2 regions of the Paenibacillus sp. JL3B1040 genome follow, and region 2 is predicted to be linked to the other one. Evidence: riboswitches for the same ligand, from Rfam matches in the RefSeq annotation. Region 2 holds a riboswitch; the other holds the start of a gene.
What was found. Region 2 has a riboswitch for FMN ahead of ACZF99_RS05440 (DMT family transporter). Riboswitches for the same ligand answer to the same signal wherever they lie in the genome.
Positions count from the first base shown of each region.

Region 1: linked by a shared signal. The riboswitch ahead of ribD (bifunctional diaminohydroxyphosphoribosylaminopyrimidine deaminase/5-amino-6-(5-phosphoribosylamino)uracil reductase RibD) and the one ahead of ACZF99_RS05440 (DMT family transporter) in region 2 are both predicted to bind FMN.

Region 1 covers NZ_CM169317.1:3,355,217-3,365,077, reverse strand. The annotation lists gene tlp (small acid-soluble spore protein Tlp) at 1-95, opposite strand, end outside; gene ACZF99_RS15210 (response regulator transcription factor) at 377-1,063, shown strand; gene ACZF99_RS15205 (sensor histidine kinase) at 1,050-2,039, shown strand; gene ACZF99_RS15200 (ABC transporter ATP-binding protein) at 2,123-2,806, shown strand; gene ACZF99_RS15195 (ABC transporter permease) at 2,803-5,382, shown strand; FMN riboswitch at 5,554-5,719, shown strand; gene ribD (bifunctional diaminohydroxyphosphoribosylaminopyrimidine deaminase/5-amino-6-(5-phosphoribosylamino)uracil reductase RibD) at 5,961-7,103, shown strand; gene ribE (riboflavin synthase) at 7,088-7,765, shown strand; gene ACZF99_RS15180 (bifunctional 3,4-dihydroxy-2-butanone-4-phosphate synthase/GTP cyclohydrolase II) at 8,157-9,395, shown strand; gene ribH (6,7-dimethyl-8-ribityllumazine synthase) at 9,460-9,861, shown strand, end outside.
Region 2 covers NZ_CM169317.1:1,248,567-1,258,427, forward strand. The annotation lists gene ACZF99_RS05415 (S-layer homology domain-containing protein) at 1-996, shown strand, start outside; gene ACZF99_RS05420 (methionine ABC transporter ATP-binding protein) at 1,444-2,208, shown strand; gene ACZF99_RS05425 (methionine ABC transporter permease) at 2,229-2,891, shown strand; gene ACZF99_RS05430 (MetQ/NlpA family ABC transporter substrate-binding protein) at 2,913-3,785, shown strand; gene ACZF99_RS05435 (glycoside hydrolase family 18 protein) at 3,868-5,154, shown strand; FMN riboswitch at 5,261-5,420, shown strand; gene ACZF99_RS05440 (DMT family transporter) at 5,549-6,565, shown strand; gene ACZF99_RS05445 (GGDEF domain-containing protein) at 6,692-7,888, shown strand; gene ACZF99_RS05450 (glycoside hydrolase family 52 protein) at 8,128-9,861, opposite strand, start outside.

The DNA of each region.
Region 1 (9,861 bases), 2.1 Mb from region 2:
AGATAGTCTTGACCTTCGCGGAAGTTTTCGATCGTATCTTGAATGCTGTCCTGAAGCTTCTCGACATTATCGGAACGGTCGTCGGGTTTTGCCATGCTAAACTCCTCCTGAATGATCATGATTTTTCGCTGGGGATATCGAGGTTTAAGGTTGCCTGTTTGGACATGATTTATTCACTCGGCCACGGAAATCCGTAGAGTCAAGACTTCCAAAGCGAAGTTCTGGCTCTGTTTTTACATTGAAGGAGACTAGAGGCGTCTGCTCGCCATTTGGCAGAAAGCGAAATTGCACGGTTTACAACTGTTTAATGCAGATGTATTATGCAATCAATCAAAGACGATTTATAGGAATGGATCAGGAAACGGAGGTTTGGCTAATGCCACGGATATTTTTGGTGGAGGACGATAAGGCAATCGCTAAAAACCTTATACTTTTGCTCCGCTCGGAAGGATTTATTGTCACCCACGCTCCTACGCGGAATGAGGCACTTGCCGCGCTTGCCGGGAATAAATTTGACCTCGCGCTCGTTGATATTTCCTTGCCTGACGGAAATGGCTTTACGGTTTGCACGGATATCAAAGAAGCAGGGGATGTACCCGTTATCTTTCTGACGGCTTCCGGCGACGAGGCGAGTGTGGTTACCGGACTGAACATGGGCGCGGACGACTATATCACCAAGCCTTTTCGTCCGCGTGAATTGATGGCGCGAATTGGCAGCGCCTTGCGTAAAAGCGGGCGCTTCCGGTCGGCTTTTGAAATCTGCGGGCTGCATGTCGATACGGCAAGCGGTGTTGTGAAAAAAAACGGCAGCGAGGTGTTTCTATCCGCCTTAGAATACCGCTTGTTGCTGGTGTTTATTAACAACCCCAAAAGTGTTATCACGAGGGGGAGGCTGCTTGACGAATTGTGGGACGCGGCGGGCGAGTTTGTCAATGACAATACACTGACCGTGTACATCAAGCGTTTGCGGGAGAAGATCGAGAATGATCCGGCAAACCCGCAAATTATTCTCACCGTGCGCGGGACAGGGTATAGATTGGGGGGCGAGTATGCTTCGGAATAGAGAGTTTCGGCAGTTTGCCATTCTGTTCTCCTTCATGGCCGCCGCCGCTGTAATGCTGGGATTTGCCATCAATACGGCGGCGGGAATCCTTGCCACGTCTTCTGCCGCCGCCTTTGGCACGGCGTTTTTCGTGTTTACCAAAGCCCGATACAACAGCATTGCGCGGATTTCAAATCAAATCGACCTGGTGCTTCATCATGCAGACCATCTGTATATCGGTGAGTCGGACGAGGGCGAGCTTTCCATTCTGCACAGCGAGATCACAAAAATGATGTTGCGGATTCGGGAGCAAAACGATGCATTGAAAAAAGAAAAAGAACATCTTGCCGATTCGTTGGCCGATATAGCCCACCAACTCCGCACCCCGCTCACATCCGCGAACCTCATTCTGTCCTTGTTAGCGAATCATCCCGATGAAAACGAGCGAAAAGCCTTTGTGCGGGAAACGGAGGAATTGCTGGTGCGAATGGATTGGCTGATTACTTCCCTCTTAAAATTGTCCCGCTTGGACGCGGGCATTGTGGTATTCCAAAGCGAGCGGATCGAGGTGAACGCTCTTGTACGCGCCGCGCTTCGCCCGCTCCTCATCCCAATGGAACTCCGCGATATTAATTTGCAAATCGACGTTCCGAAAGGGATGATGATTCAGGGCGATTCAGGTTGGCTGTCGGAAGCCATGCAAAACATCCTCAAAAATTGTCTGGACAGCGCAGGCGAGCACGGAAAGATTGAGATTGTCTGCACGGACAACCCCCTGTTTGCCGAAATGGCCATCCGCGACAGCGGCACGGGTTTTGAAAAAGAAGATATTCCCCGCCTGTTTGACCGATTTTATCGCGGGAAAAGCGCAAACGCAACAGGATACGGGATTGGACTGGCTCTCTGCAAAATGATCATAACCCGGCAAGGAGGGACGATTACCGCCAAAAATCACCCGCAGGGCGGCGCGATCTTTACCATTCGTTTCCCAAAGTGACGAATCTCTCACCGGAAAGTCACAGAGATGTAAGCCGAAAGCTCTATGATAGGGGTAAACCATGAGAAAGGGAGGCTTGCATCATGGAGCTCTTAAAAATTGAAAATTTATGCAAGGTCTATGGCAAGGGCGAAAACCAAGTTGCCGCGCTTGACCATGTTTCGCTTACCATCGAAAAGGGGGAGTTTACCGCCATCATCGGTTCCTCCGGCTCCGGTAAATCCACATTGCTTCACATCATCGGCGGTGTGGACGTGCCGACAAGCGGAAAGGTATATTTGGACGGGCAGGATGTATATGCCCAAAACAATACAAAACTGGCTATTTTCCGCAGGCGGCAAGTCGGGCTGATTTACCAGTTTCACAACCTCATCCCCACGCTGAATGTGGTGGAGAACATCACCTTGCCGATCCTGATGGACAAGCGGAAGGTCAATAAGGAGAGGCTTGATGACTTGCTCGAATTGCTTGGGCTGCAAGACCGCAAAACGCATTTGCCCAATCAGCTTTCGGGCGGCCAGCAACAGCGCGTTTCCATCGGACGCGCTTTGATGAACGCCCCGGCGGTCATGTTGGCTGACGAGCCCACGGGCAGTTTGGACAGCCGGAATGGACATGAAATCATCAAGCTGTTGAAAGAAAGCAATCAAAAATATGGGCAGACCCTTCTCCTCGTCACCCATGACGAGAATATCGCCCTGCAAGCAGACCGCATTATCGGCATATCAGACGGCAAAGTCGTGAGAGATGAGCGGGTGCGGCCATGAACATTTTCAACAAAGTCACCCTGCAAAGTATGAAAAAAAGCCGTACCCAAACGGTTGTCACGATCATCGGAGTGGTATTGTCCGCCGCGATGATAACGGCTGTAACCACCTTTGGCGTTTCCTTGCTGAACTATATGGCAAACGGCGCGGCCGAGAAATACGGCGATTGGCATGTTGGGTTTTTGGACGTCCCTTCTTCTTTCGTACAGGAACGAACCCACGACGAGGGAGTTGCAAACACCGCAACATTTGAAAATATCGGCTACGCAACGCTTGACGGCGGGAAAAACCCCAGCAAGCCGTATCTTTTTATAGCCGGATACAGCGAGGAAGCCTTTGATACCTTGCCCGTAACCCTGGTTGCAGGAAGATTGCCGAAAAACAGTGGGGAGATGGTTGTTTCGGGGCGCGTCGCCACAAACGGCGGCGTTAAATTCGCGGTAGGCGACAAGCTTACCCTTGCTGTCGGAAGCCGTATGACTGGCGACAAAAAACTCGGTCAACACGACCCTTACCTTTCCGGGAAAGAAACGCTTGTGCCACAAGACGAAAGAACTTACACGGTTGTCGGTATCAGCCAAAGCCCCGGCTTTGAGGAAGCTTCCGCTCCGGGATATACCTTGATAACGACAGCGGATGCTGGGAACAAAGCGGACAGCTTCAGCCTATTTGTCACGCTGAAAAACCCGCGCCAGGTTCACGCTTACGCAAGCAGCGCAGCCGGAACCGAAGCTTATGTTTTTAACGATCATGTGCTGCGCTTCATGGGTCTTTCCGAAGATAACGTGTTCAACGTGCTTCTGTACACAGTTGGCGGCATTGTGGTCGCCATCATTATGATAGGCTCGATTTTTCTGATTTATAACGCATTCACCATTTCGCTGAACGAACGCACTCGCCAGTTCGGGATTCTCTCGTCGGTGGGAGCCACAGCGAGGCAACTGCGAAATTCGGTGTTGTTTGAGGGGCTATGTATTGGCGCAATCGGCATACCGATTGGCGTTATCGTTGGCATAGGCAGCATCGGGCTTGTGATTTCCGTTGTCGCCAGAAGTTTCGGGAGCATTGCCTACAGCGCCGTACCTTTAACCTTGACGGTGTCTGCTCCCGCGATTGCCGTTGCGGCGGCGGTCAGCTTGGTTACCATTCTGATTTCGGCCTATATCCCGGCCAAGAAGGCTGCAAGCACTCCCGTGATGGAGAGTATTCGCCAGACAAACGAGGTAAAAGTTGAATCGAAAGCCGTGAAAACGTCAAAACTGGCGCAGCGTATTTACGGTTTGGAGGGAACCCTTGCGCTAAAGAATTTTAAAAGAAACAAGAAACGCTATCGCAGCATTGTGCTATCCCTTGGTTTAAGCGTAGTGCTGTTTATATCGGCCAGTTCTTTTGTAACGGATATGAAACAGGCGTCGGAGCGGGCCGTAGTGGTTACTGATTATGACATCGGTTTGGCGACGCAGGACATGGACGATAGCGAAATGTTGTCGCTTTACGACAAACTAAAAACTGCCGATGGGGTTTACGAAAGCTCGTATCAAGCGCTTATGAAGTATTCAGGCGCTGCCAAAGCAAGCGATCTTTCAGACGATTACTGGAAATCCACGGATTCACCTTCGCGGGATGAAACGATACATCTTCCAATGGAGCTCCAGTTTCTTGAGGACAGCGCCTATCTGAATATAATCAAGGGCTTGGGCTTGCCTTCAGAGGAATATACCGGGGAAAACGCGAAGATGATCGCGGTTGCCCAAATGCAAGGCGACGGAAAAGTGGAGGAGCCTGACCGGATAAATAATATGTTCACGAGGTCTTCCATGAGTTTAACCATCGCTCCCGAAACCAATGGCAAGCCGGAGATGGAGCAGGGGCAAAACGTAAGCATTACGTTTGTCGAAACCGTGCCGCCTGATACACTCCCGCTCATAGAAAAATCCGAGCCGAAGCCATACTTTTTTAGGATAATGGTTCCCTATTCGCTCAAAGAGAAGTTTGAAACCCCCGATGCCCAGGTGGCTGTTAAGGGCTTGACCTTTCGGTCAAAGAATCCCACACAATCGGCGGCTGAAATGGAAACGATGATTCAGGGGGCGGGAATTACAACAGCCGAGTACAACCTATACAATCTCAATAAAGTACTTGAAGAGAACCGAAATATGATCTTCATTGTCAACATGTTCGCTTATACGTTTATCATTCTGATTTCGCTGATTGGGGTTGCCAATGTGTTCAACACGATTTCCACGAATATCAAGCTGCGTCGGCGGGAACTTGCCATGCTTCGCTCCGTGGGGATGTCTGAACGCGATTTTCAAAAGATGATGAATTTGGAGTGTGCCTTTTATGGCATGAGGACGTTGCTTTTTGGGCTTCCCCTAGCGGCTATCTTTTCTTGGCTGATTTACAAAGGAATGGTTGCCGGCGGGATGGACAATATCGATTTTGCGTTCCCGTGGGGCAGTATGGCAATCAGCGTGTTCGGCGTGCTCTTTATCGTGTTCATTACAATGCTGTATGCCGTTAGCAAGATAAAAAAAGAAAATATCATTGATGCGCTTCGGGACGATATGACTTAAAGTAGCGGCGGGAGTCCTTGCATTTTTCAATTTGTGGTGGTAACATTACCGCAGAGCCTATGACAGGATTGATCGGATCGTGGTAGGATTTTGGTGGGAGACAGTCAGAACCCAAACGACTATTACGCATCGCAAACATAAATGTTGTCATGGGATCCAATTAAATAAGCAGCAATCCTTCGGGGCAGGGTGAAATTCCCTACCGACGGTGATGGCTCATCGGATGGTTATCCGGTGTAGCACAAGTCCGTGACCCGCCAGCGCTCTAACCAGCGTTTGCGGCTGAGCCGGTGAGATTCCGGGACCGACAGTATAGTCTGGATGGGAGAAGGAAAACGCGAGAGCACGAACGTTTTTTTGCGAAGGTGTTCAAATCTAAAGAGTTTCAATCAAACAAGTTCCGTTTTTCACAAGCGTTTTGTGAGCGCGGGTTGGATTGGTTGCGGGCCGTACAGATATTGAAATGGCGGCGCTCTTTTCGATATGCGTAGAATCACTCTCATAGTCAACCCTGCCGGATTGCGGCAGGGTTATTTTGGTTTCATACAAAAGGCCATCGGCAGGAAGAGGTGTGACGGATGAAGGCAATCGACGACGAATATTACATGACGCTGGCGCTGGACATGGCGGAGCGGGCGCTGGGACAAACCGGAACCAATCCGGTCGTCGGCTCCGTAGTCGTCAAGCAAGGGGCGTTGGTCGGGCTCGGCACCCATTTGCAGCGGGGGACCCCGCACGCCGAAGTGCATGCCCTGAACATGGCCGGTTCGCAGGCGGAAGGCAGCACCGTCTACGTAACGTTGGAGCCTTGCAGCCATCATGGCTTGACCCCGCCTTGCGCGGAGCGGCTTATTCGCGAGAAGGTGAGCCGCGTCGTGGTTGCCTGCGAGGATCCGAATCCGTTGGTAGCCGGGAAAGGCATAGCCATGCTGCGAGCGGCCGGTATCGAGGTCGAGGTCGGCGTACTGCGCGAGCGAGCTTTGAGGTTAAACCGTAGGTTCATCAAGTACATCACGACCGGATTGCCCTATGTCACGGTCAAAACAGCCAGTACGTTGGACGGCAAAATCGCTTCCCGTACCGGGGACAGCAAATGGATCTCCAACGAAAAGGCGCGCGAAATCGTGCATACGATGCGCCATCGCCATCAGGCGATTATGGTCGGGGTTTCGACGATTGCCGCCGATGATCCGCAGCTTACGACCCGGCTGTCCGTACCGGGCTTGTCGCCGGTTCGCGTGATCGCGGATTCGACGCTTCGCATCCCGGAGACGGCGAAGGTGCTGAGCGACGGGGCGGCGCCGACGTGGATTTTGACCACGGAGCAGGCCGACCCGGCCAAAGCCGAGCGCCTGACCGGGCGCGGCGCGGAGATCATCCGCTGCGGCGGCGGCCCGCGGGTGGATCTTCGGGAAGCGCTCGTGCAGCTTGGCAAGCGGGGGATATCCTCCGTGCTCGTCGAAGGCGGCGGACGTTTGAACGGGGCGCTGCTGGAGCGGCGGCTTGCGGACGAAATCGTGCTGTTTTTCGCTCCCAAGCTGATCGGCGGCAAGGAAGCCGCGGGGAACTTTATGTTCGCCGGGTACGATTTAATGCGGGATGCCGTGTTCCTGCGCGACATGGAAGTGGAGCAAATCGGAGATAATGTGTGCATCCGGGGATTTCCGGTCTGGGCGCAGGCTGTAAAGAAGGAGGGGGAATCTGAATGTTTACGGGACTAGTGGAGGAAATCGGCACGATGAAATCGATCGGCCGTAAAGGCGAAGCGATGTTGCTCGGCATCTCTGCGAACGTCGTTACGGAAGGCATCAAGCTGGGCGACAGCATTGCGGTCAACGGCGTCTGTCTGACGGCCGTCTCATTCGACGCTGCCTCTTTTACGGTGGATGTGATGCCGCAAACGTACCGCAACACCAATCTGAAGGATTTGAAAGCCGGGAGCCGCGTCAATCTGGAGCGGGCGATGGCGGCGAACGGCAGGTTCGGCGGCCACATCGTTCAGGGGCATGTCGATGGAGTCGGCACGATTTTGGGCACCAGCCAGGATCAAAACGCGGTCGTGTACACCATCAAGCCCCACAAGCCGTCTTTGTTCAAATACATTATTCCGAAAGGTTCGATCGCGGTGGACGGCATCAGCTTGACGGTGGTGGAAGCGCGCGGCGGCACGTTTACGATCTCGATCATCCCGCATACGTTGGCCGAAACGGTGTTGGCCTTCAAACGGGCCGGAGACACGGTCAATCTGGAATGCGACGTGCTCGGGAAGTACGTGGACCATCTGCTGAAGTTCGGCAGAGACGGCGTTGATGCGGAGGATGTAAGCGGCGGCGGTGAGTCGGGAATCAACCTGCCTTTTCTGGCCGCGAACGGGTTTGTTTAAAAACTGGTTGTTATGCGATTGTTTGGCGTCGAACTGGATGAAGTGAGGAACACGGGCTGCGACCGAAAGAGAACCTATCCGTTTTGGCTGGAACTTGTAACGGAACGGAGAGCTCTTATTGTCTCATTTCCCGGCGATTTCCCGATGCAACGGAACTCAGAGACCTTATTGAGCTTAATTGGCAGCAAATCAGCCGTATTGTCTCGAAATAAGACCTCCTGGTTCCGTTAGGGCAAGAATCGCCCAATTTGCAGAGAAATAACGTCTCTGAGTTCCGTTAGCAAGGCACCCACCCATTTCGTCATCGATTCGCCGCCGAAACCGCCGCTGTGAATCACTTCGTGATCCGAAGACGACATTTTGAACTACATATAATAAGGAGGGGAAAGCTATGAGCGATATTGTATTAGATCGGGTTGAAGAAGCGATCTACGAATTGATGCGAGGCAAGGTCATCATCGTCGTCGACGACGAAGACCGGGAGAATGAAGGGGACTTTTTGGCCCTGGCCGAAAAAGCGACGCCCGAAGTGATCAACTTCATGATCACGCAAGGCCGCGGTCTGGTCTGCCTGCCGATTACGGCGGAGCGGGCCGAAGAGCTGGACCTGCAACCGATGGTGGCGCAAAACACCGATAACCACGGCACGGCCTTTACCGTTTCCATCGATCATAAGGATACGACGACGGGGATTTCGGCGTATGAGCGGTCCTTGACCGTTAAGGCGATCATGGACCCGAACGCCAAGGCTTCGGATTTCCGCCGGCCGGGCCATATGTTTCCGCTGATCGCCAAAAAAGGCGGCGTGTTGCGGCGCGCCGGCCATACGGAAGCGGCGGTCGACTTAGCTCGGATGTGCGGCGCTTATCCGGCCGGCGTGATCTGCGAAGTGATCAAGGAAGACGGGACGATGGCCCGATTGCCGGACTTGGTGGAAATTGCCAAAACCTATGACCTGAAATTAATCAGCGTCAAAGATCTGATTCACTACCGCAATGAAAAGGAGAAACTGGTCACCCGCGAAGTCGAGGTCCGCATGCCGACCGATTACGGCGAGTTCCGCGCCGTTGCTTACACGAACGACGTCGACAACAAAGAGCATGTCGCGCTTGTCAAAGGCGAGATTAACGGCGACGAGCCGGTACTGGTGCGGGTGCATTCCGAATGCTTGACCGGGGACGTATTCCACTCCCACCGCTGCGATTGCGGTCCGCAATTCGAAGCGGCTTTGCGCCAGATCGAGGAAGCGGGCCGCGGCGTGCTGCTGTATATGCGCCAGGAAGGCCGGGGCATCGGCTTGATCAATAAGCTGAAAGCCTACAAGCTGCAGGAACAAGGTCTCGATACGGTTGACGCCAATCTGAAGCTCGGATTTCCGGCGGACCTGCGCGATTACGGTATTGGAGCGCAGATCCTTAAGGATCTGGGCATTCGCCAGATTCGCCTGATGACCAATAATCCGCGGAAGATCAAAGGCTTGGAGGGTTACGGGCTGGAGGTCGTCGAACGCGTACCGATTCAAATGAAGGAAACTGAGGATAACACCAAATATCTGCACACGAAGCAGACTAAATTAGGGCATTTACTCAGATTTGACGATCTGGAGCAGGACGAATCCTCCCGGGTTTAGAACAGCGGAAGGCTGCGACGTGAAATCATCAAATTATCTCCCAATAGAAAGGTATGATTATGAAATGGCAAACGTATTTGAAGGGCACTTAGTATCGGAAGGGTTAAAATATGCGATCGTCGTCGGGCGGTTTAACGAGTTCATCACAAGCAAGCTGCTCACCGGCGCCTTGGATGCCTTGAAACGGCACGGGGCCAAAGAGGAAGAGATCAACGTCGCCTGGGTACCGGGCGCATTCGAAATCCCGTTTGCGGCACAGAAGCTGGCCGAGAGCGGCAAATACGACGCCGTGATCACGCTGGGCACCGTCATCCGGGGTTCCACTACGCATTACGATTATGTCTGCAACGAAGTCGCGAAAGGCGTGGCGGCCGTAGGTCTCAAAACTGGCGTACCGACGATCTTCGGGGTTGTGACCACCGAAAACATCGAGCAGGCGATCGAACGCGCAGGCACGAAAGCCGGC
Region 2 (9,861 bases):
GAGCGCACTTGGCAAGCGTCCTTTCTCGAATCGCTGAGCGAAGAGAACCGGACGATCCTGAAGCAGGATTACCGTTACTTCGACTTCAAGCCGGCCATGACGGGATATTGGGCTAAGCCTTATATCGATGTGGCGAGCGATCTGAATTTTTTGAACAAAAACCGTTACAGCGATTTTCAAACGGGAATGACCCGGGAAAATGTAGCGGAGGTACTCTATTACACGCTGCAGGAGACCGAGTATCTGGAGGATGAGCAGTTTAGCCGCAAGGTGGCCGCATCCTACGGGGATTTGACCAGCGCGAGCGACCGGCAGCAGAAGTTCATCGCCGAATCGCTGATCAAGGGGATCATGCAAGGGTATCCGGACGGAAACTTCGGTGTCGGACGGACCGTATCGCGGGCCGAAGCGCTCGTGATTCTGAACCGTCTGACCGACAAATCCAAGCGGATTCCGATTCAGCCGGAGGAAGGCAAGCTGCAGCGGCTTGTGCCGACCGCCGCCGGAGGGCAGAGAATCGTCGCTTTTCCCGACAAACGGATGTGGGATGCCTACGATATCTTGCGGAAGGCCGGCCAACTGCGCGGCACCAATTACGATTTGTTCGATACGACGCTGCGCCTATTCAAGGACGAAAAGGAGAAGGCGGCGGTGCAGCAGGCTACGGCGGCAGGGGGAACGAGCTCCAATGGCGGAGAGGCAACGGAGGAAGCGGCGATCTGGCTCGACCCGACGTACAACACGTACGGCATTACCGTTCGGCTCCGGGAAGGAACGTTGGCCCGGAACAAGGAATCGATCGAGCTGTTCGCCAATCAGCTGTTCAGCTATGACGCCATCGCGTTCCGCCGCTGGTTTGATGCGATTTGCGCCGAGGTGGAAGCCGGCCGGCCACTGGCCGACAAGCAGGCCAACGTCGGGGATTTTTCCGTGAGCGTACTCGTTGATAACAAAGCCAAAACGGTCGTATTCTCGATTGCGGCCAAAGCGCAGTAAATCTTCATCCATTATGCACAAAAAGGCTCGGCTAGGGGATGTTTCTCTTAAGCCGGGCCTTTTTGCGGATCAGTCGGATGAGCTGTTCCGCTCCGTTCTGCAGGAGGTTTGGCCGGTCGCTTTGCAGGATAATCCCCTTTGATCAGATCGCCGAGAACTGGATAAGTGCTCGCTTCATTCCGGGCCCCGGGCCCTTAGCCCCTGGCCTCCCTGAATGAAAGGGATAATTGTGCAAAGGCGGCATGAGAGACATCTATGGCACAGTAGAAGTTTGCATCGACGAGGACGCCGCAAGGCGTTTTTTCTTTCGTTTTCGATTGACTCTTGTAATAATGAACTAAATTTAGTGACACAGATGAATACTTAGTCTATAATTTACAGGTGAAACAACAATGTAACAGATTATATAAATAAGTGATACAGCGGAAGCGGAGAGGGGGAGCGCTTATCATCACTTTGGAGCATGTCAGCAAGACCTACAACCTGCGGAACGGACGGTTTGAGGCGGTGCGCGACGTGTCCCTGCGGATTCCGCGAGGCACGATCCACGGCATCATCGGCCCCAGCGGGGCAGGAAAATCGACGCTGCTGCGAATGATGAACGCCCTGGAGCTGCCGGAACGCGGGAAGGTAACCGTACTTGGCCGGGAGCTTACGGCCCTCCCCGAGAGCGCGCGGCGCGAGGTACGGCGGTCGATCGGGATGATTTTTCAACAGTTCCACCTGTTGAATAACCGCACGGTCAGCGGCAATGTGTCGGTGCCGCTGGAGCTTGCGGGCTTGCGAAGGAGGGAGCGGGCCGACCGCGTCCGGGAATGCCTGCGTTTTGTCGGCCTGGAAGACAAGGCCGGCCAATACCCGGCCTCCCTCAGCGGCGGGCAGAAGCAGCGGGTGGCCATCGCGCGGGCGCTGGCGAACCGGCCGGACATTCTGCTCTGCGATGAGCCGACCTCCTCGCTGGACCCGAAGACGACCGCGGAGATTCTCGAAGTGCTGCTGCATATCCATCGGACGCTTGGCGTGACGGTCGTCATCGTCACGCATGAAATGGATGTGGTGCGCAGCATCTGCCAAGGGGTTTCGGTGCTGGAAGACGGTCGGCTGACCGATTCGTTGACGCTTGAGCGAAAGGAAGCGGCGGCCGGAACCTCCGGAATGACGAGCTATAGCGCTTCCTATCGGGAGCAACTGCTTGGCGTGACGGAGGTGTAAGGGTGCTGGATATAACTTTGATGTGGGACGGTTTCGTCCAGTATCGCAGCCAGATCGGCGAAGCGATCGGCGAGACGTTCCTCATGGTCGGAATTGCGCTGATCGCTGCCGTCCTGCTCGGTTTGCCGGCGGGAACGGCCCTGTATCTGACCGGCAAAGGCCAGCTGTACGAACACCGCCTGGGGTACGGCCTGCTGAACGGTGTGGTGAATGTCGTCCGCTCGTTCCCGTTCCTGCTGCTGGTGGTGTTCATGATTCCGCTGACCCGCCTTATCGTCGGCACGGCGATCGGGACTTTGGCCGCCTCCGTGCCGCTGGCGGTCGTCGCGACCGCCATTTATGCGCGGTTCGTCGAGCAATCGCTGCTGGAGGTGCCGCGCGGCGTGATCGAATCGGCGCGGTCCATGGGGGCGTCTACGCTTCAGATCATCACGAAGTTTTTGTACGTGGAAGCCCGCTCCGGCTTGGTGCTGGGGCTGACCTCCTCGACCATCAGCTTCATTTCCTACTCGACGGTGATGGGCGTGGTCGGCGGCGGCGGGGTTGGCGATTTCGCCATCCGCTACGGTTATCAGCGGTTCGAAACCGAGTTGATGGCCGTCGTGATCCTGCTGATGATTGTTCTGGTGCAAGGAATTCAATTTATAGGGAATGCGTTGTCCCGCTGGCTGGATAAACGCTAATATTCGGAGGGAGAAACCATGATGAAGACAGGAAAATGGATGATGGCGCTGGCGCTGCTGATGCTGGTGCTGAGCGCTTGCGGAAACAACGGCAACACGTCAAACGCTGCAAATGCCGGGAATGCGGAGACGGGCGTGGCGGCACCGCCGGCGGCAGAGGCCGAAACGACGGAAACGACCACGTTGAAGGTCGCTTCTTTGATTCCGCCGATGACGGACATCCTGGAGTTGATTAAGCCGCAGCTTAAGGAGGAAGGCATCGATCTGGAAGTCGTCGTGCTGTCCGACAACGTGCAGCCGAACGATGCGCTGGCGAACAAGGAAGTGGACGCGAACTTCTTCCAGCACGTGCCTTGGATGGAAGAGTATAATAAGAACAAAAATGCCAACCTTGTCCCGGTTCAACCGGTTTATCACGCCGTTTACGGCGCATACTCCAAACGTTACAAATCCATGGAGGAACTTCCGGACGGGGCGACGATCGTGATCGCCAACGATGCGTCCAACGGAGGCCGTTCCCTCGACATGCTGGATAAAGCCGGCGTGATCAAGCTGAAGGAGGGCGTGGGCATCAACGCGACTTTGGCCGATATTGTGGAAAACAGCCACAACTACAAATTCGAGGAAGTCGATCTGCTCATGCTGGCCCGGATGCTGGACGATGCCGATTTGGTGCTGATGACTCCGGCTTATGCCAGCCCGCTGGGACTTACGCCGAAGAAGGACGCCTTGCTGACGGAAACGCTCGAATCGGCCTTCGCGATCACCTTGGTGGCGCGTCAGGACAACCGGGATTCGGAAGCGATTCAGAAGCTGGCGAAGGCGATTTCCAGTCCGGAAGTCAAGCGGTTCCTCGAGGAGAATTACGACGAGATTGCCCTACCGGCATTCTGACGTAGGCTTTACTGCCGGAATAGGCCAAACCAGCTCCTTCATAGGATGTAGATAGCATGATCCATATGAAGGAGGGGAGTAAATGCAGATTCATGTCGTCCAGCCGGGCCAAACGACGTATAGCATCGCGGAAGCTTATGGCGTGCCTTATGAAGATATCGCCGAAGCCAATGAACTGCCGAATCCGGAGCGGCTTGTGGTTGGACAAACCTTGGTCATTCCGATCGTCGGCAGCTATTACTGGGTTCGTCCCGGGGATAGCCTGTGGTCGATCGCGCAGCGTTTCGGCTTAAGTTATCAGGAGCTGGCCCGCGTCAACGCCATTGCCGTGGATCATCCCCTGTCGATTGGCTTCCGGCTGTATATCCCGCCGCGGCCGCGAAGAAGCGCCGAATTTAACGCCTATGTCGAACCGCGCGGCGGAACGGTTGCTCCGGCGCTGGAGGAAAGCGCGCGCGAAGCGGCGCGGCACTTGACGTACCTGGCCCCGTTCAGCTTTCAGGCGCAGCGGGACGGCTCGCTCCGGGAGCCGCCGCTGAACGAGTTTCCGGAAATTGCCCGGGCGAATCGGGTAGTGCTGATGATGGTGATCACGAATCAGGAGAACGATCAGTTCAGCGATGAGCTTGGCCGGATTCTGCTGAACGAGATGCCGGTGCAGGACCGTTTCTTGGACAACATTGTCACGACGGCAAACCAATACGGGTTTCGGGACATCCACTTTGATTTCGAATTCTTGCGGCCGGCCGACCGGGAGGCCTACAACGCCTTCTTGCGTAAAGCCAAAGCGCGTTTTGCGCAGCAGGGCTGGCTGATGTCCACCGCCCTGGCGCCCAAGACAAGCGCCGGTCAGCAAGGCTTGTGGTACGAAGCCCATGATTACCGGGCGCACGGGGAAATCGCCGACTTCGTCGTGATCATGACCTATGAGTGGGGCTACAGCGGAGGTCCGGCCCAGGCGGTGTCGCCCATTGGCCCGGTCCGGGAGGTACTCGAATACGCCTTGACGGAAATGCCCGGCTCCAAAATCATGATGGGGCAAAACCTGTACGGCTACGACTGGACGCTGCCGTTCGTACAGGGAAGCGTTGCGCGGGCGGTCAGTCCGCAGCAGGCGATTCAAATCGCCGCGCGGTACGGCGTCGCTATCCAATACAGCGACCGGGATCAAGCTCCGTTTTTTCACTATTGGGATGAAGAAGGACGGGAGCATGAAGTATGGTTCGAGGACGCCCGCTCGATTCAAGCCAAGTTTAATCTGATCAAGGAGCTGGGGCTGCGCGGGATGAGCTATTGGAAGCTGGGCTTGAGTTTTCCGCAAAATTGGCTGCTGCTCGAAAGCAATTTCGACGTGGTCAAACGGGGATAGAATTGGAAGGTTCGGACGCGAGAAGAGTATGTGATTTTTGTAACAGAGCTACCCAAAGTCTTAGGTTATGATAGAAACAACTTAAGCAATCAAAATTTAAATGAATAGGGATCTTCGGGGGAGGGTGAAATTCCCGACCGGCGGTGAGGGTTTCTCATTGAGGGAAACCGCAGCCCGCGACTCGCCTGCGGCCTTTAGCGGCCGTACGCGACTGACTTGGTGCGATTCCAAGGCCGACGGTAAAGTCCGGATGGGAGAAGATCAATGAAGCTGAGTTTGATTTTGGGACCGGTACGGTTCCTGCCAGGCTTATTTGGTCAGCCCCCGCAAACCTTTACGAAGGTTCTGCGGGGGTTTTCTGCTTAGACCCCGTACTCAAGAAGGGGATATTACCATGAAAAATGCAAATGCAGACAACCGCATCCGGATGCGGGCCGGAGCGGCCGCCGGGGCGCTTGCGGGCTCGGCAGGCACGGCCCAACGTTCGTTTGAAGCGGCGAAGGCGCGCAACTCGCGAAGCGGTTTTTGGCTTGTTGTGCTGGGCGCGGCACTGTGGGGCGTCGATCCGTTATTTCGGGTCATCCTGCTGAAATCGCTCACGTCGGCGCAAATCGTACTCATCGAGCATCTGATCATTGCGCTCTTTGCCGTTCCGGTCTTATGGAGAAACCGCACCGAGCTCAAAGGGCTCGGCTGGCGGCAAGGGGGCGCGCTGCTTTTTATTTCCTGGGGCGGTTCGGCCATCGCCACGATTCTGTTTACCATGGCGCTGACCAGCGGGAACCTGAACGCCGTCCTGCTGCTGCAAAAAATGCAGCCGCTGTTTGCGATCCTGCTGGCCGGATTGCTGCTCAAGGAGAAGCTGCCTCGGCACTTCTTCGGGTTGTTGATCATTGCGCTGTTCGGCACGTATTTGCTGACCTTCGGATTTACGATGCCGATCGGACATTGGAGCGATTTCGTGCAGATCGGCAGCCTGCTGTCGTTGGGCGCCGCCGCGCTGTGGGGCGGATCCACGGTCATGGGCCGGATGATGGTCGGACATATGAAATACGAAACGGTAACGTCGCTGCGGTTTCTATTGGCGCTGCCGCTGCTGCTTGCCATCACTTGGAACGAAGGGGCCGCTTGGCATCTGCCGGCCGGCACCACGCAAATCGCCGCGCTTTCCCTCAATATGCTGGGACAAGCGTTGCTGCCGGGGCTGCTCAGCCTGCTTGTCTATTACAAGGGGCTCACGACGACCAAAGCGTCGGTTGCCACACTGGCGGAGTTGAGTTTTCCGATGGTTGGCGTCCTGGTCAACTGGATCGCCTTCCAGCAAGTGATCACGGTCGCTCAGGCGTGCGGATTCGTGCTGATCTGGGGGACGTTGTTCCTGATCTCCCGCCAGGGGGACGGCAATTCCTAATCGATTCATCCGATCATGATAAAGCGAGCTTTTCCTCCCGTTCCATGGGTTGGACAAGCTCGCTTTTTTTCATCCCGCATCCCTCTTTTGGCGAAATTTGTTGTATGATAAAAAGAATGATAAACGATGAATTATCGTAGGGCGGATGGAGACGGTGGATCGTTCATGATGGATCTGAATTTGGATATGAAGACGGTATTCGTTTTGCTCATGCTGGGCCATCTCCTTGCCGTCATCCTCTTTAGCGCATACAAGTTCCGCGGCTCGAAGGAGTCGGCGATCGACCTGTTTTATGCGGCCAAATGGCTCCAGGCCATAACCTGGGGGTTATTTGTCGTTTCGGGACAAGTTCCGAGCATGGCGGCCATCGTTGCCGCCAATCTGGTTTTCCTGCTGGGCGTCGCGCTGGAAACCGCGGCTTTGCTGCGGGTGGCTGGCGGATTCGGCGCCGGAGCGAGGCGGTTTTACGCCGGTTGGACGGCAATTGGCATGGCCGCTTATTTGCTGGTTGTGATCCTGCATAATACCGCCCCGCTTCGCATCGCCGTCGTATCCCTTGCGATCGCGGTGATGCTCTCCGTACCCGCCGTCCGGCTGGCGGCTTCGCCGTCCAAGTCCCCGCTGTCGCTGCTGTTAGGCTACATGTATTTGACCATAGCGGCCGCCTTGGTCGTTCGCACGCCGCTGGCTTTATTTACCTCCGTGCCGGTGGACATGCTGGCTCCCGGCATCTATCGGACCTTATCCTTCCTGGCCTTGTACGCGATCATGATGCTGGGAAACATGGGCTTTTTTCTGCTGTCCAAGGAAGGGACCGACCGGGAATTGCTGAGATTGGCCAGCTATGACGATATGACCGGCGCGCTGAACCGCCGGGCGTTCATGCATCAAACGCGGGAGGCGCTGCGCCGCTGTCGGAAGGAAGCGATCCCCGCTTCGTTTATCCTGATCGATGTCGATCATTTTAAGACGATTAACGACTCGTTCGGGCATCATGTCGGAGACGAACTGCTGCGGGAATTCGCCGGGAAGGTCCGGCCGCGGCTGAAGCCGGGGGATTTGTTCGGCCGGTACGGCGGGGATGAGTTCGCCATCTTCCTTCCGGGGGCGGACGAGCCGGCTTCGGACCGGTTTGCCGAATCGCTGCGCGCGTCCGTGCTCGAGAGCCGGGAAGATACGTGGCGTCCCGAGTACACGATCAGCATCGGCGTCGTGACCGTCTCCGCGGGAGACGACTCCCCGCTGCCGGAGCTGTTCAAAGCCAGCGACGAAGCCCTGTATCAAGCGAAGCATGCCGGTCGCAACCGGGCGGCCCGCAGCTGAACATCAAAGTTGGACGAAAAAGGTATCTTTTCCGTCCAACTTTTTGGTGCTTGCAGGAAGTGGCTGTGGCGGGACGCCAGTGCTTTTTTGCTTCTGTACGATATTTCGTACAAAAGTCCGGCGGCAGGGGTCCAGGGGTCTGTTCCCCTAACCTCACCATCCCACCATCCCACCGTCTTAAGAATAAAGCCGAGCATTGAATTGACGACCTTTAGGGCAACCCCTTTCGCCGTTTCGGCTTAGTTCTCGTCCAGCCACAAAATCGCCGTCACGCCGCGCGGATAATAACGGCTGCCGCAGATGACGCCGGCCATCATCTGATCGCTCCAACTCCAGTAGGCGTTCTTCTCGGAAGTCAGCCAGGCGACATGGGCCGCATCGGCCGCTTGCCCTTGTTCGTCCCAGGCGAGACCGAGGATCCGGCGGGCGATAAATTGGCACAGATAGATTTTGCTGAGCCAGGAGTTGTTGCTCGTCGAGGACAGCTTCCAACCGCCGTCTTCGAACAGGCAGACGCCGGGCTGCAGCACCGTATCCAGGTGCGTAGCCAAAGCCCGGATATATTCGCTGAACCGGCCGTTCCGGTCCAGCGCTTCTTCGCAGCCGGTGTACAGCGGGAAGACGAGTCCTTCGATGGCCGGGATGATCTTGGAGTCGTTGTTCTCCTGAATGACCGCCGGAATGTAGCCGCCCGGCAGCAGATGCGCGGTGATCGTTGCCGCGCACAGCTCGGCTTGCCGCCCGGCCAGTCCGGCCGCCGCCTCGCGGCCGCTCGCGCGCAGCAGCTTCTCCATCGCCACGTACGCCGCCCAGCTTTTGCCTGCCAAATAAATGTTGTTCCGCGCTTGCCCCAGCGAAACATCCAGACTGTCGTAGGTGGTGATTTCGGCACCGCCCATCGTGCGGGAACTGTCCAGTCCCATGATGCCGGTCCGCTGGGCCGGCTCCGGATGGTCGCGGTTCACCATGCTCTCCAGACATTGCTCGAGGATCGGCAGGTTGCGGTCCAGCCAAACGCGGTCATTCGTCTGATTGACGTAAACGGCGGCGCTAAGCACCCAGTTGACGAGTTGCTCGTGTGTCATGTGGGAGAAGCAGTCATCGATCGCATGCAGCTCGTAAGCCGAAAACCCCGGACGGGAGAACGAGTTGGCCACGCCCATGTCATGCGTAAAGCTGATGCCGCCGGGATATTCGGTCCTATCCCCGGGAAGCCGTACCGTGTCTTGATAGCTGTAGCGGCGGGTGAACAGGTCCAGCTCGTTTTTGACCGTCCATGGGTTCATTTTTAGCTCAAAAAACAGCTGGTCGACCGTCAGATCGAACGTATTCATCATCCGATATTCGCCTTCGTTCACGATCCACAGCGGCTTGCCGTCATGCTCCAGCAGCTCGGTGGAGCCGTAATAGCTGCGGATGGCGTGCGCGAGCATAAACTTCTGATCCTCGTTCAGCTTGGCTCCGCTAACGAGCGCGTCGGCTTGACGGGCGACTTCCAGCTTGCGGTCGAACTGCTGAAGCGCATAGGCGGCCACTTCCTCGATGTTGGCGAAATATCGCGTGTAGTAGTAGGACGCATCCATTCCGGTCGTGACATAACCGGCGCGGTAGAAGCAGAGCGCAAAGCGATAGGTGGCTTTCTCGCCCGCCGGGGTATCCATGAGCAGCGCACCCACCGGGCCGAGGCCGAACCGGAGATTTTCCGGAACCTTCGGCTGGAGGATCGACTCCATTTTGAAAAATCCGGCGCTCGTGATACGCGGGTCGCTTGCCGCGATCGCCGTGTGACGGCCCTGGCCGAGGCCGCAAATCCGGCCGTCGGTCACGTCCTCCAAGCGGCGGATCGCGCTGAAGGCGTCGGCGTTCTGCAAGCCGAAGAAGGCTTGGCGTGTCGAGGTTCCCCGGGTATTGTCAACCGTGATTTCCGCCAGCACGGCCGGCATGAGCGCGAAACGCAGCTGCTCCTCCGTCGC